DNA from 3 places in the Streptomyces sp. NPDC007157 genome. Region 1 is predicted to be linked to each of the others. Evidence: riboswitches for the same ligand, from Rfam matches in the RefSeq annotation. Region 1 holds a riboswitch; each other region holds the start of a gene.
The links. Region 1 has a riboswitch for cobalamin ahead of metE (5-methyltetrahydropteroyltriglutamate--homocysteine S-methyltransferase). Riboswitches for the same ligand answer to the same signal wherever they lie in the genome.

Region 1 (7,006 bases):
CACCTCAGGAGGCATCGTGACCACGCCGCCCGCCGTCCTCGAAGTCACCGGCCTGGAGGTGCACTACGGCGCGCGCCGGCAGCGCCGCCGAGCCCTGCACGACGTCTCGCTGAGCGTGGCGCCCGGCGAGACCGTCGGGATCATCGGCGAGACCGGTTCGGGCAAGTCCACCTTCGCCCGCGCCGTGCTCGGGCTGGTGGCCCCCTCGGCGGGCCGGATCGTCATCGGCGGCGAGGACGTCGGCGCGTACGGCAGGCGCCAGTGGCGGAGTCTACGCCGGCGCGGTGTGCTCCAGTACGTCTTCCAGGACCCGCTGCGCAGCCTCGACCCGGACCTCACCGTCGAGGAGTCGCTGATCGAGCCGCTGCTCGTACAGGGCGTGCCGCGCAAGGAGGCGGCCGACCGGGCCCGGACGTTCCTCGCCCGCGTCCGGCTCTCCGAGGAGCTGCTCGACCGGCTGCCCGGAGAGCTGTCGGGCGGTCAGCGGCAGCGGGTCGCGGTGGCCCGGGCGCTGGTCACCGAGCCGAAGCTGGTCATCCTCGACGAGCCGGTCAGCGCCCTGGACTCCGCCAACCGGGTCCAGATCCTGCAGATCCTCAAGGAACTCCGCGACTCCGGCACGGCCCTGGTCTTCATCTCGCACGACCTCGGGTCGGTCGCCGGGATCGCCGACCGGATCGCGGTCCTGTACCAGGGCGAGCTGGTCGAGACCGGCGCCGCCCGGGACGTGATCACCACACCCCGGCACGTCTACACCCGGCTGCTCGTCAGCTCCGCGCCCACCCTGCGGACGGCCTCGGCCGACCGGGCCGAACGCGAGGCCCTGCGCACCCTGCTGCACGCCTGAACCCCCTCGACTCCCATCCGCTCCCGTCCTACAGAACGGACTCACCGATGTCTCGCAAGATCCACCTCGCCCTGCACCCCTACGGCGTCGGCGGCCCCGGCCAGCACGGTCTCTGGAAGGACCCGCGGGTCGCGAAGAACGCCAGCATCGACATCAACTACTACATAGCGCAGGCCCAGGCGGCCGAACACGCCCTGTTCGACGCCCTGTTCATCGTCGACAGCCAGTTCATCAACGCCACCTACCCGGCCCACTACCTCAACCGCCTCGAACCGCTCACCCTGTTGTCGGCCGTCGCCACCCACACCCGGCACGTCGGCCTGGTGGGCACGGCGAGTTCGACGTACAACTCGCCGTTCAACCTGGCCCGCCGGTTCGCCTCCCTCGACCACATCAGCGGCGGCCGCGCCGGGTGGAACGTGGTGACCAGCTTCGACACCGGCACCTCCAGGAACTTCGGGCTCGACGAACACCTCGACTACACCACCCGGTACGGCCGTGCGCTGGAATTCGTCCAGGTCGCCCGCGGCCTGTGGGACTCCTACGAGGACGACGCGTTCCCCGCGGACGTGGTGCGAGGCGTCTTCCTGGACACCGCGAAGCTGCACGAACTCAACCACGAGGGCGAGCACTTCAGGATCGCGGGTCCGCTCAACCTCTCCCGCTCGCCGCAGGGCCAGCCGGTGATCTTCCAGGCCGGCGTCTCCGAGGAGGGCCGTGACCTCGCCGCGCAGGTCGCCGAGGGCATCTACGCGCCGGGCGGCTCGCTCCAGCAGGCGCAGGAGTACTACGCCGACATCAAGAAGCGCACGGCGTCCTACGGCCGCGACCCCGAACACATCAAGATCTTCATCCACGGCGGCCCGGTCGTCGGCCTCACCGACGAGGCGGCCCGGCTCCGGGAGCGGGAGATCTTCGAGGAGGACAACGACTTCGAGCGCAACCTCGCGCTGCTCGGCCGTTCCTTCGGCGCCTACGACTTCAGCGTGCACGACCTGGACGGCCCGTTCCCGGACGTCGCGCACCTCGCCGAGAAGGGCGGCCGCACCGGAGCGGCCAAGCTCATCGAGCGGGCCGCAGCAGAGGGCTTGACTCTTCGGCAGGTCGCCAACCTGGTCAGCGAGTTCCGGCAGTCGCCGTTCGTCGGGGCGCCGAAGACCGTGGCCGACACCATCGAGCAGTGGTTCGACGCCGGCACCTTCGACGGCATCAACCTCGCCTTCCGCACCAACGACGACCTGGAGCTCTTCGTGGACGGTGTCGTCCCGATCCTCCAGAAGCGCGGGCTGTTCCGCACCGAGTACGAGGCCGACACCCTGCGCGGCAACCTCGGCCTGCCGATCCCGGTCAACCGGCACACCGACGAGCGCCGGCTCGGGAACGGCTGACCGAGCCTCGTGAGAAGCACTCACCCGAAGACGCGATCCGGGCCCGACCGCGCCCGCACCGCAACCCGCACCCGCACCCGCACGCACAGGAGCCCGAGATGACCGAGTACAGCGACTACCACGCCCCCGAGGGCCTCCTGACCCGCGGCACCGTCGTCGTGGTGCCCGGCCGGGGAGAGAGCCGTGCCGCCTACGACCGTCTCGGCAGGCGGCTCGCGGCCGACGCCTACCGCGTCCGGGTCGTGGACGGCCCCGAGATCGACGCCGACGACCTGAACGGTTCGCTGGCCCGGTTCGGCGACCGGCTCGCCGCCGCCGTGGCGGGTACGGCGGCCGCCGAAGGCGGAGTGACCGGTCCACTCGTGCTGGTGGGCGCCGACTCCGGTGCCGCGGCCGTCGCGGCACTGCTCGGCCTCGGCGGCTCCTCGGCCGCCGCCATGCGGCCGGGGGCAGTCGTACTGGCGGGCCTCCCGGGCCGTACCGCCGGGACCGGCGGCGGCTGGGACGACGAACTCGATGTCCGCACGTCCTGCCCGACCCACCGAGGTGTGCTCAGCAACGACCCGGACGCGCAACGGGGCACGCTCGACGCCCCGTTGCCCGGTGCCCTGCTCGACGCGGCCTACCACGCGGACCTCGCCGTCCCCGCCCTGCTCCTCGTCGGCGACGCGGACCCGCTCGCGGACCGCGACGCCCTGGCCCGTACCGCGAAGACGCTGTCCCGCTCCCGGCTGGCGGTGGTCCGCGACGCCCACCACGACGTCCTCAACGACCTCCAGCACCGCTCGGTCGCGGCCGAGGTCGTGACCTTCCTGGAGGCATTGCGCACCGGGCTGGTGCCCGCGATCGCGGTGGAGTCGAGCGCCTGGTGACGGCCGCCGTCGCAGGTCCCTCTCTCACCCCTCCCGCTGCGTACCGAAAGGAAAGGGCATGAGCGCCCCGCTCCATCGAAGCCCGTCGCCCACGGCCACCGCCCCCGACGGCGCGGACCTCCTGCGCGACACCCTGCGCCGGCACGCCGCCGGAGTCACGGTGATCACCTTCGCGGGCCCCGTCGGCTTCACCGCCACCTCCTTCACCTCCGTCTCCCTGCGGCCGGCCCTGGTCTCGTTCTGCATCGGCCTCGACGCGTCCAGCACCCCCGCCGCGCGCCTCGCGGACCGCTTCGCCGTCCATGTCCTCGGCACCGCGAACGCCGCTCTGGCGAGGCAGTTCGCGCGCAGCGGGGTCGACCGGTTCGCCGGGGTGCGCTGGCGGGCGCAGCCGGACGGGCTGCCCATCCTCGACGACGTCACCGGCTGGCTGTCGGCCCGCATCACCCTGCGTCAGACCATCGGTGACCACCTGCTGGTCGTCGGCGAGATCGACGCGGGCGCGGTGGTCGAAGAGGCCCCGGCCCTCGTCCACCACAACGGATCCTTCGCATCGGCGCATCCACTGGTGTGAGACCACGCCCCCGCTCGCATCCGCCGGGGTGAGCGCGGCCCGCCGGGAGCAACCGAGGTACGGCGCGGGCGGCGGAGCCGGTGGGGCGGCTCACACCATCCGGATGACGCACCTGTCGCCGCTGTCCGCGGTGGTACCCCTTAGGCTGGCCGGTGCAGCTGGTTCGCCCCGTCCGCCAGGCGGGATGCGTCGCAAGAGGGAACCCGGTGGGAATCCGGGACTGCCCCGCAGCGGTGAGTGGGAACGAACGCCGTCATACGCACTGGGCCCGACGTACGGACCTGGGAAGCGACGGCCGGTAGGTGTCCTCCGTCAGGAGGGCGTGCCCGCGAGTCCGAAGACCTGCCAACTGCCCGCGCGCGAACCACTCGTGCGCGGACATCCCGGTGACCTCGAGGGCGGGTCGGCGTACACACCAGGCGGATGACCGTGCCGTGCAGGGTCGTTTCCGTCCGGTTCGTCGCCCCTTCGCGCTCTCGTCCCGTCTCCGGGATCTCAGGGATTCATCTCGCGAAGGAGATCTCCGTGACATCCAAGTCCGCAGCCGCGGCAGCACGGGCCACCGTGTACGGCTACCCCCGCCAGGGACCGAACCGGGAACTGAAGAAGGCGATCGAGGGCTACTGGAAGGGCCGGGTCGACGCCGACGCCCTCCGCGCCACCGCCGCCGGCCTGCGCCGGAGCAACTGGCGGCAGCTCGCCGGCGCCGGCATCCACGAGGTACCCACCGGCGACTTCTCGTACTACGACCACGTCCTGGACACCACCGTGATGGTCGGCGCGATCCCCGCCCGCCACCGGGCCGCCGTGGACGCCGATGCGCTGGACGGCTACTTCGCCATGGCCCGCGGCACCCAGGACGTGGCGCCGCTGGAGATGACCAAGTGGTTCGACACCAACTACCACTACCTGGTGCCGGAGTTGGGCCCCGACACCGTCTTCACCGCCGACTCCGGCAAGCAGGTCGGCGAGCTGAGGGAGGCCCTCGCGCTCGGCCTCACCGCCCGGCCGGTGCTCGTCGGCCCGGTCACCTACCTGCTGCTCGCCAAGCCGGCCCCGGGCGTGGCCGCCGGCTTCGACCCGCTCACCCTGCTCGACCGGCTGCTCCCGGTGTACGCCGAGGTCCTCGCCGACCTGCGCGCCGCCGGCGCGGAGTGGGTGCAGCTCGACGAGCCCGCCCTGGTCCAGGACCGCACCCCGGCCGAGCTGAACGCCGCCGAGCGAGCCTACCGCGACCTGGGGGCCCTGCCCGACCGCCCGAAACTGCTGGTCGCCTCCTACTTCGACCGCCTCGGCGAGGCACTCCCGGTGCTGGCCAAGGCCCCGGTCGAGGGGCTGGCACTGGACTTCACCGGGGCCGCCGCCGCCAACCTGGACGCGCTGGCCGCCGTCGGCGGACTGCCCGGCAAACGGCTGGTCGCGGGTGTCGTCAACGGCCGCAACATCTGGGTCAACGACCTCGCCGGGTCGCTGTCCACACTCGGCACCTTGCTGGGCCTGGCCGACCGGGTCGACGTCGCCGCCTCCTGCTCCCTCCTCCACGTGCCCCTCGACGCGGCGGCCGAGCGGGACATCGAGCCGCAGATCCTGCGCTGGCTGGCCTTCGCGAAGCAGAAGACCGCCGAGATCGTCACCCTCGCCAAGGGCCTGGCCCAGGGCACCGACACCATCGCCGCCGGGCTCTCGGCGAACCGGGCCGACCTCGCCTCCCGCGAGAACTCGGCCGTCACCCGGGACCCGGCGGTGCGCGCCCGCACCGCCGCGATCACCGACGCCGACGGCCGCCGCTCCCAGCCGTACACCGAGCGGACCACCGCCCAGCGTGCCCACCTCGGGCTGCCGCTGCTGCCGACCACGACCATCGGCTCCTTCCCGCAGACCGGCGAACTGCGCACCGCGCGCGCCGACCTGCGCACGGGCCGGATCGACACGGCCGGCTACGAGGAGCGGATCAGGGCCGAGATCCAGGAGGTCATCTCCTTCCAGGAGAAGTCCGGGATCGACGTCCTGGTGCACGGTGAGCCCGAGCGCAACGACATGGTCCAGTACTTCGCCGAGCGGCTGACGGGGTATCTGGCCACGCGGCACGGCTGGGTCCAGTCGTACGGCACCCGGTACGTGCGGCCGCCGATCCTGGCCGGTGACATCTCCCGTCCCGAGCCGATGACCGTGCGCTGGACGACGTACGCCCAGTCGCTCACGGACCGCCCGGTCAAGGGCATGCTGACCGGTCCGGTCACCATGCTGGCCTGGTCCTTCGTCCGGGACGACCAGCCGCTCGGCGACACCGCCCGCCAGGTCGCCCTCGCCCTGCGCGACGAGGTGAACGACCTGGAGGCGGCCGGGACTTCGGTGATCCAGGTGGACGAGCCGGCGCTGCGCGAGACCCTGCCGCTGCGCGCCGCCGACCGCCCGGACTACCTGGCGTGGGCGACCGAGTCGTTCCGGCTGAGCACCGCCGGGGTGCGTCCTCGGACCCAGATCCACACGCACATGTGCTACGCCGAGTTCGGCGACATCGTCCAGGCCATCGACGACCTGGACGCGGACGTCATCAGCCTGGAGGCGGCCCGCTCGCACATGCAGGTCGCCCGCGAACTCGCCGCGCACGGCTACCCGCGCGAGGCCGGACCCGGTGTCTACGACATCCACTCGCCGCGCGTGCCGAGCGCGGAGGAGGCCGCCGGGCTGCTCCGCACCGGCCTGAGGGCGATCCCCGCCGAGCGGCTGTGGGTCAACCCCGACTGCGGCCTGAAGACCCGCGCCTGGCCCGAGACCCGCGCCGCCCTGGAGAACCTGGTCAGCGCGGCCCGCACGGTCCGTGAGGAGCTGCCCGGCTCCTGACGGCACCGGACCAGCCGGGCCGGGGCGCCCTCGGTGCCCCGGCCCGTTCTCGTCACTTCTGGTGCGGCTTCGGGTGGTGGGACTTCTTGCCGCACTTCTTCACGTCGATCCGGACGACCTGGGGGTCGTGGTCGCTCGCCTGGTCGGCGAACTCGGAGTTGATGTGGACGACGTCGTAGTCGTAGCGGGTGATGGAGGGGCTGGTCAGGATGTGGTCCAGGGTCTGGCTGTTGCCGTCGTAGACGTAGCTGTAACGCTGGGACACCGGGAGGGTGTTGATGAGGTCGGTGAGGTCGTTGCCGTCGTCGGTGAGGGTCTTGACGGCATCGGAGAACTCGAAGTCGTTCAGGTCACCGGCGGCCACGATCCGGGCCCGGGGGTCGGCGGCGAGCAGCGACTCGACGAAGGCGTTCTCCTCCTTCGCCTGGAGCCCCCGCTGTGTCTCCGAGGAGCGGGTCGGCTCCTGGTAGCGGCCGTGGAT
Region 2 (7,006 bases), on a different contig from region 1:
CGTGCACGACGCGCTGTCGTCGCTGGGGGACGCCCTCGGTCTCGGCATGCTGCCCGCCCTCGACCCGATGCAGACCCTGTACGCGAACCTGATGGGCTCGGTCGTGGTGGTGTGGGCGCTGCTGCGGATCGTCGAACCGCAGCCGGCCCACGGCCTGTTCGACGGCGTGGCGCGCGTCCTCTTCGCCCTGTGGCAGGCGTACGCGCTGGGCCACGGCGCCACGCGGCTGCTCTGGCTCTTCCTCGTGGTGGAGGTGGCGCTCGGTGCCGCCCAGCTGTGGCCGTGGCGGTGGACGCGGCGGACCGGCCCGCCACCGCACGTTCCCACGTCACCGTGTTCCCGGCGGGCGGCACCGCCCGCCGGGAACACACCGGTCTAGCGGGTGAGTTCGGACGGCTCGTCGAGTCGCGTCAGCTTGCGCGGGTTGGCCACCGCGTGGATGCGGATGACGCGGCCGTTCTCCACCTCGACGCTCACCGTCGCCAGCCGGCCGCCGAGCTCGATCCGGCCGGCGGGCGCGCCGTTGAGCCATACCGGCGACACCGTCCGGTCCGGCTGGGCGAGCAGCGCGGAGACGAGTTCGGCGCCGTGCAGCGGGGTGAGCGCGGCACCGGCCTGTCCACCACCGTCGGTGATCAGGACCACGTCGGGTGCCATGACCTCCATCAACTCCCGCACCCGCCCGGTACGCAGCGCGGCCAGGAACCGCTCCACGACGGCGCGCTGTTCCGACCGGCTCACCCGGACCCGGGGCCGCCGGGCCGCCACATGCTCGCGGGACCGCCGGGCGATCTGCCGTACCGCGGCGGCCGACTTGCCCACCGCTTCGGCGATCTCCCCGTACGGCACGTCGAAGACCTCGCGGAGCACGAACACCGCCCGCTCGGTCGGTGCGAGTGTCTCCAGCACGGTGAGCATCGCGATCGAGACGCTGTCCGCGAGTTCGACGTCCTCGGCGACATCGGGGCCGGTCAGCAGCGGTTCCGGCAGCCATTCACCGACGTATTCCTCACGACTGCGGGACAGCGTCCGCAGCCGGTTGAGCGCCTGGCGGGTGACGATCCGGACGAGGTAGGCCCGTGGGTCCCGCACCCGGGACCTGTCGACGTCGGCCCATCGCAGCCAGGACTCCTGGAGAACGTCCTCCGCGTCGGCCGCCGACCCGAGCATCTCGTAGGCGACCGTGAACAGCAGACGGCGATGGTCGACGAACAGGTCCTCGGCGGACAGGTCGGCCGTCATGCCGTCGCGGCCGGCTTGGCCAGGGGGATCGCGCAGGCGTCGGAGAAGCCCTGCGAGCCGACCCCGTTCGCCACGTTCGCCCTGGTCGCCAGGTTGACATAGGCGATGAACGCGGTGAGCTCGACCATCGCCGGCGCGCCGAGCCGGTCCAGCAGAGCGGCGTGCATCTCGTCGGTCACGGTCGGCGGGGTGTTCGTCACGGCCTCGGCGTACTCCATCACGTCCCGCTCCAGCGGCGTGAAGACGTCAGACTCCCGCCAGCGTGGCACCTGGCTGGCCTTGGACAGGTCCAGGTTCCCGTTCTGCGCCTGGAAGTAGCCGACGTCCAGGCACCAGGTGCAGCCCACCTGGGCCGCCACCGCCATGTGCGCGAACGACTTGAGGCTCGTGTCGGCCCGGTCCCAGGCGCCGACCCTGCCGCCGAACTCCAGGTTGTCCTGGGCGACCTCGGGACTGTGCCACAGCACCTCGACGTTCTCGGGCACGGCACCGAGCTGTTCGACCATGTTCGCCTTGAGCCCGGCGGGGAGTTCGGCCTTCGGAATGCGCGGCGTCACGGTGTTCTCCTCGTCTGTTGCCGGTATGCGTTGCCTGTTCGGCATGAAGACACCGCCCGGAGCGCGGATGTGACAGGGGCCGGCCGGTGTCGTCGGCGGCCGGCTCGCCACTGCCGCCTGCTCCCCAGTCGGCGCCCGCAGTGCCCTCGACCGTGGCCTGGCCCACCTCGCCGACCGCGCGCTCCGGCTGCACGGTGGCTACGGCTACCCCTGCGCGTACGGTATCCAGAAGATCGTCCGTGACCTGCGGGTCCAGCAGATCCTGGAAGGAACCAACGAGATCATGCGCGTCATCGTGGCCCGCGGCCGCACGGAGGCCCTCGGATGAGCGACGTCCTGCTCCACACCGCCGGCCGGGCGGCCCACCTCACCCTCAACCGGCCCAAGGCACTCAACGCCTTGTCCCACGCCATGGTCCGGTCCATCGCCGAGGCCCTCACCGCCTGGGAGCACGACCCGGCCGTCGAGACCGTCGTCATCACCGGCGCGGGGGAGCGCGGCCTGTGCGCGGGCGGAGACATCCGCAGCATCTACGAGGACGTCCGCGCCGGGGGCGGCACCGTGTCGGCGGAGTTCTGGCGCGACGAGTACCGCCTCAACGCCCGGATCGCCCGCTACCCCAAGCCCTATGTCGCGATCATGGACGGCATCGTCATGGGCGGCGGCGTCGGCGTCTCCGCGCACGGCAGCGTCCGGATCGCCACCGAGCGGTCGCGGATCGCGATGCCGGAGACCGGTATCGGCTTCGTCCCCGACGTCGGCGGCACCTACCTGCTCGCCCTCGCCCCCGGCGAACTCGGCACCCACCTCGCGCTGACAGGCGCTCAGATCGGCGCGGCGGACGCCCTGCTGTGCGGACTCGCCGACCACTGTGTCCCCTCGGACAGGATCGAGCGGCTGATCGCCGACCTCGCCGACCGACCCGTCCACGACGCGCTCGACGGGCACGTGCGACCGGCGCCGGAAGGCGAACTGGCCCGCCACCGCGAGTGGATCGACGCCTGCTACGCCGCCGACACGGTCGAGGAGATCGTCCGGCGGCTGCTCGCCCACGGCGACCCGGCGGCGAAGGAGGCGGCGGAGACCCTGCTCACCAAGTCGCCGACCTCCCTGAAGGTCACCCTGGCGGCGATGCGCCGGGCCCGGCGGCTCGGTCCGCTGGAGCGGGTCCTCGACCAGGAGTACCGCGTCTCCTGCGCCGCCCTGGCCGCCCCCGACCTGGTGGAGGGCATCCGTGCCCAGGTCATCGACAAGGACCGCGACCCGCGCTGGTCCCCGGCCACTCTCGCCGAGGTCACCGACGCCGACGTCGACCGGTTCTTCGCTCCGCTCGGCGAACGCGAACTGGGCCTCGCCGGACCCGACACCACCACGGAGGCGGCCTGGTGAGCCGTACCGTCGCCGCCGGGCAGGAGACGATCCTCGTCGAACGCCGGCGCCGGGAAGATGCAGCCGCAGGGCTACCTGGACCGGCGAACGACCGGCGGGTTCCGTCACCGCTGACCCGGCACCCCCAGAACAGGCCACCGGACGCGAGATGAAGATCACGCCTGATGGTGCGGTCTTGGCCGTGCTCCTGACACGCGGTACGGTCTGTCCGATATCGACGACGACAGAACGGAAGCCGGTGGAAGTCCGGCACGGTCGCGCCACTGTAAGCGAGAGCCCCCTGGGAGCTCGTGAGTCAGACCCGTAGCAGTCGTCCAGTGCACCACCGAGATGGGACGCGAACTCCCAGAGGAGGTTCTGCCATGGCGCAGACCGTCGCGCAGCCGACAGCCACCACCCCCGTCGTTCCCGCCAAGCTGCCGCTGAGCGCGATAGCTCCCTGGGCGGTCTTCTTCGGCATCCTCATGCTCATCCTGCTCTACTTCGTCGGCGCCGAGCAGGGGGCCACCTCCGTGTTCAGCGGCACGGACGTCCACGAGTGGGTGCACGACGCCCGCCACCTCCTCGGCTTCCCCTGCCACTGACGCAAGGGACGCCACACGCTCATGAACTCCGCAACGGTAAGAAACCTCCTGGTGCGGGGCATGCTCGCCGGCCTCGCCGCCGGTGTGCTCGCCCTGGTCGCCGCCTACCTCCTCGGTGAGCCGAACGTCGACAAGGCGATCAGCTTCGAGGACGCCCACTCGCACGAGCACGAGATGGAGGTCGTCTCCCGTTCTCTCCAGTCCACCGCGGGCCTGGCCACCGGTGTGCTGGTCTACGGGGTCGCCTTCGGCGGCATCGCGGCACTCGCCTACTCCTTCGCCCTGGGCCGCGTCGGCCGCTTCTCGCCGCGGGCGACGGCGCTGCTGCTGTCCGTCTGTGCGCTGCTCGCCGTGTACGTCGTGCCCTTCCTGAAGTACCCGGCCAACCCGCCGTCGGTGGGCGACCCGGACACCATCGGCAAGCGGACCACGCTGTACTTCCTGATGATGGTGCTCAGCGTGCTCCTGGCGGTCGCCGCCACCATCCTGGGCAAGCGGCTCCGGCCGAGCCTCGGCACCTGGTGGGCGACCGTGGTCGCGGCGGCCGCGTTCGCGGTCGTCATCGGACTGGCGTACCAGTTCCTGCCGACCATCAACGAGGTGCCGACGGACTTCCCGGCCACCCTGCTGTGGCGGTTCCGGCTCTCGGCGCTGGCCATCCAGCTGGTGCTGTGGGGCGGGTTCGGCCTGCTCTTCGGCGAGTTGGCGGAACGGCAGCTCAACCCCAAGCCGGCGACGGTTCCGGCCGGGCGGACGGTTCCCGCCGCACACTGAACGATTCACGGCACGTGAGGGCCCTCCGGAACCATCCGGGGGCCCTCTCGCGTTCTCCGCCCGAACTCCTTCATTCCCGGGACCAGTTCATCGATTCGGTCTGTGCGGTACCGCGACCTGCCGATCGGCGTGGCCTGTGAAGGCGAGGAGGGGTGAAGCGCCGCGCGATCAGTGCTTGTGGGTCTCGGATCGCTCCGCCCGGGTGGTCGTCAGATAGGCACGCACCAGTGCCTGCCCCGTCCGGCAGCGCACGGGGCGGCAGTCGGGGCAGCGCCTCACATGGTTCAGATAGGTGTCGTAGCGATCCTGGGCGGCGGGCGCGAGGGAGTTCTCCACGGGTGCGGCCTCTCGTGAGTGCCCCGGGGGCGCGGGAGTTGACTGATTTTCAGTATGTCCCCCCGGAGGCCTTCCGGAACGTCCGCCGCGCCCGTCGGGGAGCCGTTCGGCCGACCGCCCGTCGCCTGCCGTACGAGCGCCGTATCCTGGGCCCGCGCCGAACGTGGGGCCACCGTCCTCGACCGGCTGCTCGGCATCTTCGAGCAGCGCGCCCCGGGTGCGCCGCGGCTGCGGTGAACCAGCCGTGAACCCGCCGTGTCTTCGGTGCCGGTGCCGGTGCCGGTGCCGCACTCGCGTCCGCCGCCGCTGACAAGGAAAGATGGGCGTCCAGCGATCGATCAACGACTGCGGAGGAAGTGGACTCATGCCGCATGAGCGAGCGGGCCGGCCGGCGGCTCCGGAGGACCTCGTCGACGTGGCCCGGCTGGTCACGGCGTACTACGCACTGCACCCCGACCCGGCCGACCCGGCCCAGCGGGTGGCGTTCGGCACTTCGGGGCACCGCGGATCGTCGCTGACGACCGCGTTCAACGAGGACCACATCGCGGCCACCAGCCAGGCCATCTGCGAGTACCGGAGCGGTCAGGGCACCGACGGTCCCCTCTTCCTGGGCGCCGACACCCACGCCCTGTCCGAGCCCGCCAAGGTCACCGCCCTGGAGGTGTTCGCCGCCAACGGCGTCACCGTCCTGATCGACAGCGCCGACGGCTACACGCCGACCCCCGCCGTCTCGCACGCCATCCTGACCCACAACCGCGGCCGTACGACCGGACTGGCGGACGGTGTCGTGGTCACCCCCTCGCACAACCCGCCCGCCGACGGCGGCTTCAAGTACAACCCGCCCAGCGGCGGCCCCGCCGCCTCCGACGCCACTTCCTGGATCCAGGACCGCGCCAACCGGATCATCGCCGACGGGATGAAGGACGTACAGCGCCTCCCCTACGAGCGCGCGCTCGCCGCGCCCACCACCGGTCGGTACGACTTCATGGGCGTGTACGTCGACGACCTGCCCAGCGTCCTCGACCTGGACGCGGTCCGGGCGTCCGGGCTGCGCATCGGCGCCGACCCGCTCGGCGGGGCCTCCGTCGCCTACTGGGGCCGGATCGCCGAACGGCACAGCCTCGACCTCACCGTGGTCAACCCGTACACCGACCCCACCTGGCGGTTCATGACGCTGGACTGGGACGGCAAGATCCGCATGGACTGCTCCTCGCCGTACGCGATGGCCTCGCTGATCGAGAAGCGGGACGAGTTCCGGGTCGCCACCGGCAACGACGCGGACGCCGACCGGCACGGCATCGTCACCCGTGACGCCGGCCTGATGAACCCCAACCACTACCTGGCCGTCGCCATCTCCTACCTCTACCGGCACCGGGAGCAGTGGGCGGCGGGCGCCGGTGTCGGCAAGACCCTCGTCTCCTCCTCGATGATCGACCGGGTCGCCGCCGACCTCGGCCGGCAACTGGTCGAGGTTCCCGTCGGGTTCAAGTGGTTCGTGGACGGACTGGTCAGCGGCGCCATCGGGTTCGGCGGCGAGGAGTCGGCCGGCGCCTCCTTCCTGCGCCGGGACGGCTCGGTGTGGACCACCGACAAGGACGGCATCCTGCTCGCCCTGCTCGCCTCCGAGATCACGGCCGTGACGGACAAGACCCCGTCCGAGCACTACGCCGATCTGACCGCGCGCTTCGGCGAGCCCGCCTACGCCCGCATCGACGCCCCGGCGACCCGTGAGGAGAAGGCCCTCCTCGCCAAGCTCTCCCCGGCCCAGGTCACCGCCGAGACCCTGGCCGGCGAACCGGTCACCGGGGTGCTCACCGAGGCGCCGGGCAACGGCGCGGCGATCGGCGGCATCAAGGTGACCACGGAGAACGCCTGGTTCGCGGCCCGCCCGTCCGGCACGGAGGACGTGTACAAGATCTACGCCGAGTCCTTCCAGGGCCCCGACCACCTGTCCCGGGTACAGGAGGAGGCCCAGGCGGTCGTGACGGCCGCGCTCGGCGGCTGACGCCCGGGGCGGAGGCGATGGACGGGTCATTCCGGCAGGACCGTCGCCTCCGCCCCCGCCGGGTGAGACCCGCGCGGTCGAAGCCCGGACAGGCGGCCGGATCCCTCTCGTACGCGGCG
Region 3 (7,006 bases), on a different contig from region 1:
TCCCTTCCGCGATCCGTCGGCACAGCTGCTCCAGCAGGTCGATGGCGTCGGCGGCCGTGCGGGACGGACCCTCGACGAGATCGGACAGCTCGACCGGCACCTTCACGGGCGCACCGGGCTCGGCGAGCAACTCCTTCTCGACCAGACCGAAGTGAGCGGCCAGCGAGGCCCTGAGCCCCGGCAGCGCGTTGGCCTGGCCGCCCCACACCTGGGAGGCCCGCAACACGGCCAGCACCAGGTTCACGCGCGCCTCGCCGACCGGGCCGCCGCCGAGGATGTGCAGGCCGTCGCGGATCTGCACGTCCTTGATCTCGCACAGATAGCCGTCGATGTGCATGACGAACTCGTCGAAGTCGGCGTCGTCCGGCTGGTCGTCCACATGCAGGTCGTGGTGGAGTTCGGCCGCCTTGACCAGCGTCCAGATCTGGGCCCGCACGGCCGGTGCCTTCGTCGGGTCCAGGTCGGAGACCAGTGCGTACTCGTCGAGCAGCTGCTCCAGCTTGGCGAGGTCGCCGTAGGTGTCGGCACGGGCCATCGGCGGGACCAGATGGTCGACCACGGTGGCGTGCCCGCGCCGCTTGGCCTGGGTGCCCTCGCCGGGGTCGTTGACGATGAACGGGTAGATCAGAGGCAGCTCGCCGAGGACCGCGTCCGGTGCGCAGCCCGCGCTCAGCCCGAGCCCCTTGCCGGGCAGCCACTCCATCGTGCCGTGTTTGCCCATGTGCACGACCGCGTCCGCGCCGAAAGAGTTCTCGAGCCACCGGTAGGCGGCCATGTAGTGGTGCGACGGCGGCATGTCCGGGTCGTGGTAGATCGCGATCGGGTTCTCGCCGAAGCCGCGCGGCGGCTGGATCATCACGACGACGTTCCCGAACTGGAGGGAGGCGAGGACGATGTCGTCGCCGTCCACGTACAGGCTGCCCGGCGGCTCGCCCCACGCCTCCAGCATGCCTCCCCTGAGGTCCGGGTCCAGCTGGTCGAACCACGCCCGGTAGTCGGCGAGCGGCACCCGCGCGGGCGCGGCGGCCAGCTGCTCCTCGGTGAGCCATTCGACGTCGTGGCCACCGGCGTTGATGAGCCGGTGGATCAACTCGTCCCCGTTGTCGGGGTGTCCCTCGACCCCGTAACCGGCATCCCGCAGCGCGTCCAGCACGCGTACCGCCGAGGCAGGGGTGTCGAGCCCGACCGCGTTGCCGACCCGCGAGTGCTTGGTTGGATAGGCGGTGAAGACCAGCGCGAGCTTCTTGTCCGCGTTCGGCTTGTGCTTCAACCGCGCGTGCCGCAGGGCGATCCCGGCGACCCGTCCGGCCCGCTCGGGGTCGGCGACGTACACCGGGACGTCGTCCGGGCCCTGCTCCTTGAAGGAGAACGGGACCGTGATCAGACGGCCGTCGAACTCCGGGATGGCGACCTGCATCGCCGCGTCCATGGGGGAGAGGGCGGCATCGGACTCGCCCCAGGCCTGCCGGGAGGAGGTCAGGCAGAGGCCCTGCAGCACCGGGACGTCCAGATCGGCGAGCGCCCCGATGTCCCAGGCCTCCTCGTCACCGCCGGCCGAGGCCTGCGAGGCGTGGGTGCCGCCGGCCGCCAGCACGGTGGCGACCAGCGCGTCGGCCCCGGCGAGGATCTCGTACAGCCCGGCGTCCGCCCCGCGCAGCGAACCGCAGTACACCGGAAGGGCGTTGGCGCCGCGCGCCTCGATCGCCTCGCACAGGGTGTCCACGAAGGCGGTGTTGCCGCTGAGTTCATGGGCCCGGTAGAAGAGCACCCCGACCGTGGGACGGCCGGCCCGGATCTCGTACGAGCCGTGCACCCCGAACTCGGGCATCTTCTGCGGCTCGGCGAACCCCTCGCCGGTCAGCAGCACGGTGTCGGACAGGAACCGGGACAGCTCCAGCAGGTTCGCGGGCCCGCCCTCGACGAGATAGCGCAGCGCCTCCGCGACCACGCCGGCCGGCACCGACGACTCGGCCATCAACTCGGCGTCCGGCACGGCCTCGCCGCCGAGCAGCACGGTCGGCACCCCGGACGCCCGGAGCGCGGCGAGCCCGTCCTCCCAGGCCCGCTTGCCGCCGAGCAGCCGTACGACGGCGATGTCCGCGCCCTCGATCAGCGCGGGCAGCTCCTCCGTGACGTCGACGCGCGTCGGATTGCCGATCCGGTAGCCGGCACCGGAGGCGGCCCGGGCCGCCAGCAGATCGGTGTCGGCGGTCGACAACAACAACACAGTGCTCATGCGGGCGCTCCCGGTGGGATGAAAGGCAGTCCTTGTGGCGCGCCCGACTCGATGAGCCGCCAGAGCGCGTCGGTGTCCGCGTGGTGTTCGATCAGGTCGCCGAGCCGGTCGAGCTGCTCCTCGCGCAGCGCGGCGAACGAGGTGTCGGGGGCCGGCACGAACCGGCGGCCCGCGGCGGCCGCCACTTCGCGCAGAAAGGCCCGGCGGAAGCCGTCCGACTCCAGGGAGCCGTGCCAGTGGGTGCCCCAGGTCGGCCCGACCCGGCAGCCGTCCAGGAATTGGTCCCCGCCGGTGACCTCGGCGACCCCGTGATGGATCTCGTACCCCTCGACGCGCTCGCCGAGGGCCTCGCCGACGGGCCGGGTGAGGGTCTTCTCCCGGGCGAACCGCACCCGGACGGGCAGGACACCCAGACCGGCCACCTGTCCGCGCCTGCTCTCGACCTCGTCCTCGATGTGCTCCCCGAGGATCTGGAAGCCACCGCAGATGCCGAGCACCGGCCGCCCCTCGGCGGCCCTGCGCTTCAGCGCCTCCGCGAGTCCCCGCTCCCGCAGCCACTCCAGGGCCCGGACCGTGCCCCGGGTGCCCGGGACCACGACGAGATCGGCGTCGGCGAGCTCCTCCGGGCGGTCCACGAACCGCACCACGACACCCGGTTCGGCGGCCAGCGCGTCCACGTCCGTGAAGTTGGACATCAGGGGGATGGCACAGACGGCGACCCGCAGGACGTCCGCACCGACGGGCGGGGCCGTGTTCGACTCCCGGACGGTCCCGCGCAGCGAGACCCTCAGCCCGTCCTCCTCGTCGATCCCGAGCCCGTGCCGGAAGGGGAGCACGCCGTAGGTGTGCCGCCCGGTGAGGCCGTGCAGCATGTCGAGGCCGGGCTCCAGCAGGGAGACGTCGCCCCGGAACTTGTTGACGAGGAACCCGGCGACGAGGGCCTGGTCCTCCGGCGAGAGCAGGGCGACGGTGCCGAAGAAGGAGGCGAACACGCCCCCGCGGTCGATGTCACCGACGACGAGCACCGGGATCCGCGCGTTGCGCGCGATCCCCATGTTCACGATGTCGGTCCGGCGCAGGTTGATCTCCGCCGGACTGCCCGCCCCCTCACAGATCACCGCGTCATACGTGCCCCGCAACTCGGCGAGACAGTCGAGCACGGTCCCGAGCAGCTTCTGCTGCCGCCCGCCGTGGTAGCCGCGCGCACTCAGCTCACCGACCGGCTTGCCGAGCAGCACTACCTGGCTGCTCTGCTCGCCGCCCGGCTTGAGCAGCACGGGGTTCATCAGCGCGGTCGGCTCGATGCGGCAGGCCTGCGCCTGCATGGCCTGCGCCCGCCCGATCTCGGCGCCCTCGCGCGTGACGAAGGAGTTGAGGGACATGTTCTGCGCCTTGAACGGCGCGACCTTGACGCCCTGCCGTACCAGCCACCGGCAGATACCGGCGGTGACGACACTCTTGCCGGCGTCGGAGGTGGTACCGGCCACGAGGAGGCCGCCGCCGTTCACGACGCCCGTCCCGACCGCTGTGCGGAGCGCTGTGCCGGGCGCCGTGCAAGCGCCTCCCGCACCAGGGCCCCGGCCGCGCCGGCCCCGAACGCCAGCCACCCCACCCGCCGTGACAACCGCACCGCCCGCTCGATGTCCGCGACTTCCACCGCACGCCCCTTCCCGTTCAGCACCGGCCGATGCTCGACCCGCCCGCCGTAGGACAACGTCCCGCCGAGCCGTACCCCGAGCGCCCCCGCGAACGACGCCTCCACCGGCCCGGCGTTGGGGCTCGGGTGCTTCGCCGCGTCGGACCGCCAGGCCCGCACGGCCCCCTTGGCGTCGTCTCCGGCGACGGCGGCCAGCACGGCGGTGAGCCGTGCCCCCGGCCACCCCGCCACGTCGTCCAGCCGCGCCGAGGCCCACCCGTACCGCCGGTACCGGGCCGACTTGTGACCCACCATGGCGTCCAGGGTGTTGACGGCCCGGAACCCGAGCAGCCCCGGCACCCCGCCCACGGCCCCCCACACCAGCGCACCCACGACCGCGTCGCTCGTGTTCTCGGCGACGGACTCCACGACGGCCCGGGCGATCCCGTCGGCGTCCAGGGCCTGCGGATCCCGTCCGCACAGATGCGGCAGCCGGGCCCGGGCGGCCTCGACGTCCCCCGTCCTGAGGGCGCGCCCGATGACGCCGGCCTCGCGGGCGAGTGAGGTGCCCCCGACGACGGCCCAGGTGGCGGTCGCGGTGAGCGCGACGGAAGCGGCGGTGGACGGTCGTACGACCCGCTGGGCCAGGGCACCCAGAGTCACGGCGCCGCCGGCGCAGACGGCGGTGTGCAGCGCGCCCCACCCGCGGTGGTCCCGCCACAGCGCTCGTTCGACGGCACCGGCCGCCCGTCCGAACGCGGCGACCGGATGCCCGCGGCGCGGATCGCCGAGCAGCAGATCGCCGAGAAGGCCGGCGGCGGCGCCGTACGCGAAGACGCGACCGGCACCCATCGGCTCAGCCCGCCGCGGGGGCGGGAACGGGCCTGGTACTCAACCTCGAACGGCAGCCGCGCATGGAGATATGTCCTCACTCAGGGTGTCCACGCCCTGGTTCGACGAGACCGGCGGTGAGAGTTCCTGGCTCCCGGGGATTGCTACCCCGGTGACAGTGGCGGGACCGCGCCGGATTCACACCGGCTTCCTCTCTTGGCGCCGTACTTGGCTCCGGAAGTCCACCATGCCCCCGGAAGACCAGTCAACTTGCCGTTGACCTGCGAGGGGAGTGTGTGGGAAGGCCCACACCGGTGGTCCTGCGGGGCTGGTGGGACATGCCGAAGGCTCCTCCCGAGCGAGTCGGAGAGGAGCCTTCCTCGGCTCTGTTCAGGTCTGGGTCAGGCCTTGGCCACGATCAGGTGGATGCCGTAGGCCACCGCGGCCGCGCAGGCGGCGAAGCACAGGTAGGCGGCGGTCACGGCCAGGGCCGCGGAATTGCCCTGGGCCATGGCGCGTTCGCGGGCGGAGAGGCCCTTGATGCCGAGGGTGAAGAGGGCCACCATGCCCACGGTGACCACGAGGCTGACGCCGAAGACGGAGCCGATGGCTGCCCAGTCGATGTTCATGTCGGTTCTTCCTCGGGGGTCAGACGGTCGCGGCCGGGTCGGTGGCGGCGGCCGGCGCGGGTGACGGGGCGGGGGACGGGATCGTGGCGGTGAGGTCGTCGGTCACCGTGCCCGCGGGCGGCGGGGACACGGCGGCCATCGCCGCGGTCACCACACCGGCCGGCTCCGTGCCGTCGTTGACGTTGGCGCTGTCCACGACCTCGCGGCGGGAGAGCTTCCAGATCGTGGCGCTGGAGGCGACGAGGAAGACGGCGACGACCGCCGTGCCCCAGTCGCCGAGGTCCGTCACGGACTCGGCGAGCGCGCCGACCACCGCGGCCGCGGGGAGGGTGAGCACCCAGGCGACCATCATGCGGGTCGCGGTGGACCAGCGGACCGTGCCGCCCTTGCGGCCCAGGCCCGCGCCCATCACGGAACCGGAGACGACGTGTGTGGTGGAGAGGGAGAAGCCGAGGTGGGAGGAGGCCAGGATGGCGGTGGCCGCGCTGGTCTGGGCGGCGAAGCCCTGCTGCGGCTGGAGGTCGGTCAGGCCCTTGCCCATGGTGCGGATGATCCGCCAGCCGCCGATGTAGGTGCCGAGGGCGATGGCGAGGCCGGCGGAGAGGATGACCCAGGTGGGAGGGTTCGAGCCGGGGGCGATGGAGCCGCCCGCGATCAGCGCGAGGGTGATGATGCCCATCGTCTTCTGCGCGTCGTTGGTGCCGTGCGCGAGGGAGACCAGGCCGGCGGAGGCGATCTGACCGGCGCGGAAGCCCTTGCGGGTGGCGTTGTCGTCGGCGTTCTTGCCGATCGTGTACGACAGGCGGGTGGCGAGCATCGCCGCGAGGCCCGCGACGACGGGGGCGGCGACCGCCGGGAGCAGGACCTTGGTGACCAGCACGTCGCCGTGGACCGCGCCGAGGCCGGCGGAGGCGACGGTGGCGCCGATCAGACCGCCCATCAGGGCGTGCGAGGAACTGGAGGGCAGACCCACCAGCCAGGTCACCAGGTTCCAGAGGATCGCGCCGACCAGGGCGGCGAAGATGACCTCGGGGCGGATGCCGTTCTCGTCGACGAGGCCCTTGGAGATCGTGTTGGCGACCTCCACGGAGAGGAAGGCGCCCACCAGGTTGAGCGCGGCCGACATGGTCACCGCGATCTTGGGCTTGAGTGCGCCGGTCGAGATGGTCGTGGCCATCGCGTTGGCGGTGTCGTGGAAACCGTTCGTGAAATCAAACGCGAGTGCGGTCACCACCACAATCGCGAGGATCAGCGAGAAGTTTTCCATTTACCCAGACAATCTTTAGAGGTCATCGGCCGTTGGACCGTAGGCAACCTGGATGAACGGAAGGTGAACTGGGATGGTCTCTGTGGTGTCTGAGATCGACTTCGAGGTATCCGCGCGCGGGAACGGGCGAAGCCGCCGTCCCGTATGCGGTCCGGCGGCTCAGTCGTCCGTTGGTCAGTAGCCCTCGGCGAACGCCTTCAGCCGGCTCGCCGACCCGTTGAAGAGATTCTGGTCACCCGGCAGGCTGCCGCTGTTGTCGTACTGCCAGAAGGTCCACCGCGACCACCCGGCCGGCAGCGCGCCCGCGTCCGCCGAGCCGTGGCGGGCGATCCACAGGGCGTGGTTCGCGGCGAAGGCGCCGCTGCCGCCGGTGCAGAGGTTCCACCAGTGGGTGGTCGTGTAGATCA

Region 2: another riboswitch for cobalamin. It lies ahead of ABZ642_RS07090 (CbtB-domain containing protein); the one in region 1 lies ahead of metE (5-methyltetrahydropteroyltriglutamate--homocysteine S-methyltransferase).
Region 3: another riboswitch for cobalamin. It lies ahead of ABZ642_RS12765 (cobalamin biosynthesis protein); the one in region 1 lies ahead of metE (5-methyltetrahydropteroyltriglutamate--homocysteine S-methyltransferase).

The regions. Positions count from the first base shown of each region.
Region 1 covers NZ_JBEYFE010000001.1:415,512-422,517, forward strand. The annotation lists gene ABZ642_RS01850 (ABC transporter ATP-binding protein) at 1-20, shown strand, start outside; gene ABZ642_RS01855 (ABC transporter ATP-binding protein) at 17-847, shown strand; gene ABZ642_RS01860 (LLM class flavin-dependent oxidoreductase) at 895-2,235, shown strand; gene ABZ642_RS01865 (alpha/beta hydrolase) at 2,334-3,107, shown strand; gene ABZ642_RS01870 (flavin reductase family protein) at 3,166-3,681, shown strand; cobalamin riboswitch at 3,839-4,032, shown strand; gene metE (5-methyltetrahydropteroyltriglutamate--homocysteine S-methyltransferase) at 4,207-6,525, shown strand; gene ABZ642_RS01880 (endonuclease/exonuclease/phosphatase family protein) at 6,578-7,006, opposite strand, start outside.
Region 2 covers NZ_JBEYFE010000003.1:342,054-349,059, reverse strand. The annotation lists gene ABZ642_RS07115 (hypothetical protein) at 1-379, shown strand, start outside; gene sigJ (RNA polymerase sigma factor SigJ) at 376-1,242, opposite strand; gene ABZ642_RS07105 (carboxymuconolactone decarboxylase family protein) at 1,239-1,799, opposite strand; partial or broken gene ABZ642_RS07100 (acyl-CoA dehydrogenase family protein) at 1,885-2,127, shown strand; gene ABZ642_RS07095 (enoyl-CoA hydratase/isomerase family protein) at 2,124-3,188, shown strand; cobalamin riboswitch at 3,372-3,509, shown strand; gene ABZ642_RS07090 (CbtB-domain containing protein) at 3,551-3,772, shown strand; gene ABZ642_RS07085 (CbtA family protein) at 3,794-4,546, shown strand; gene ABZ642_RS07080 (hypothetical protein) at 4,715-4,882, opposite strand; gene pgm (phosphoglucomutase (alpha-D-glucose-1,6-bisphosphate-dependent)) at 5,247-6,887, shown strand.
Region 3 covers NZ_JBEYFE010000006.1:68,100-75,105, reverse strand. The annotation lists gene cobN (cobaltochelatase subunit CobN) at 1-2,236, opposite strand, end outside; gene ABZ642_RS12770 (cobyric acid synthase) at 2,233-3,744, opposite strand; gene ABZ642_RS12765 (cobalamin biosynthesis protein) at 3,741-4,724, opposite strand; cobalamin riboswitch at 4,824-4,966, opposite strand; gene ABZ642_RS12760 (hypothetical protein) at 5,105-5,332, opposite strand; gene ABZ642_RS12755 (inorganic phosphate transporter) at 5,352-6,599, opposite strand; gene ABZ642_RS12750 (lysozyme) at 6,774-7,006, opposite strand, start outside.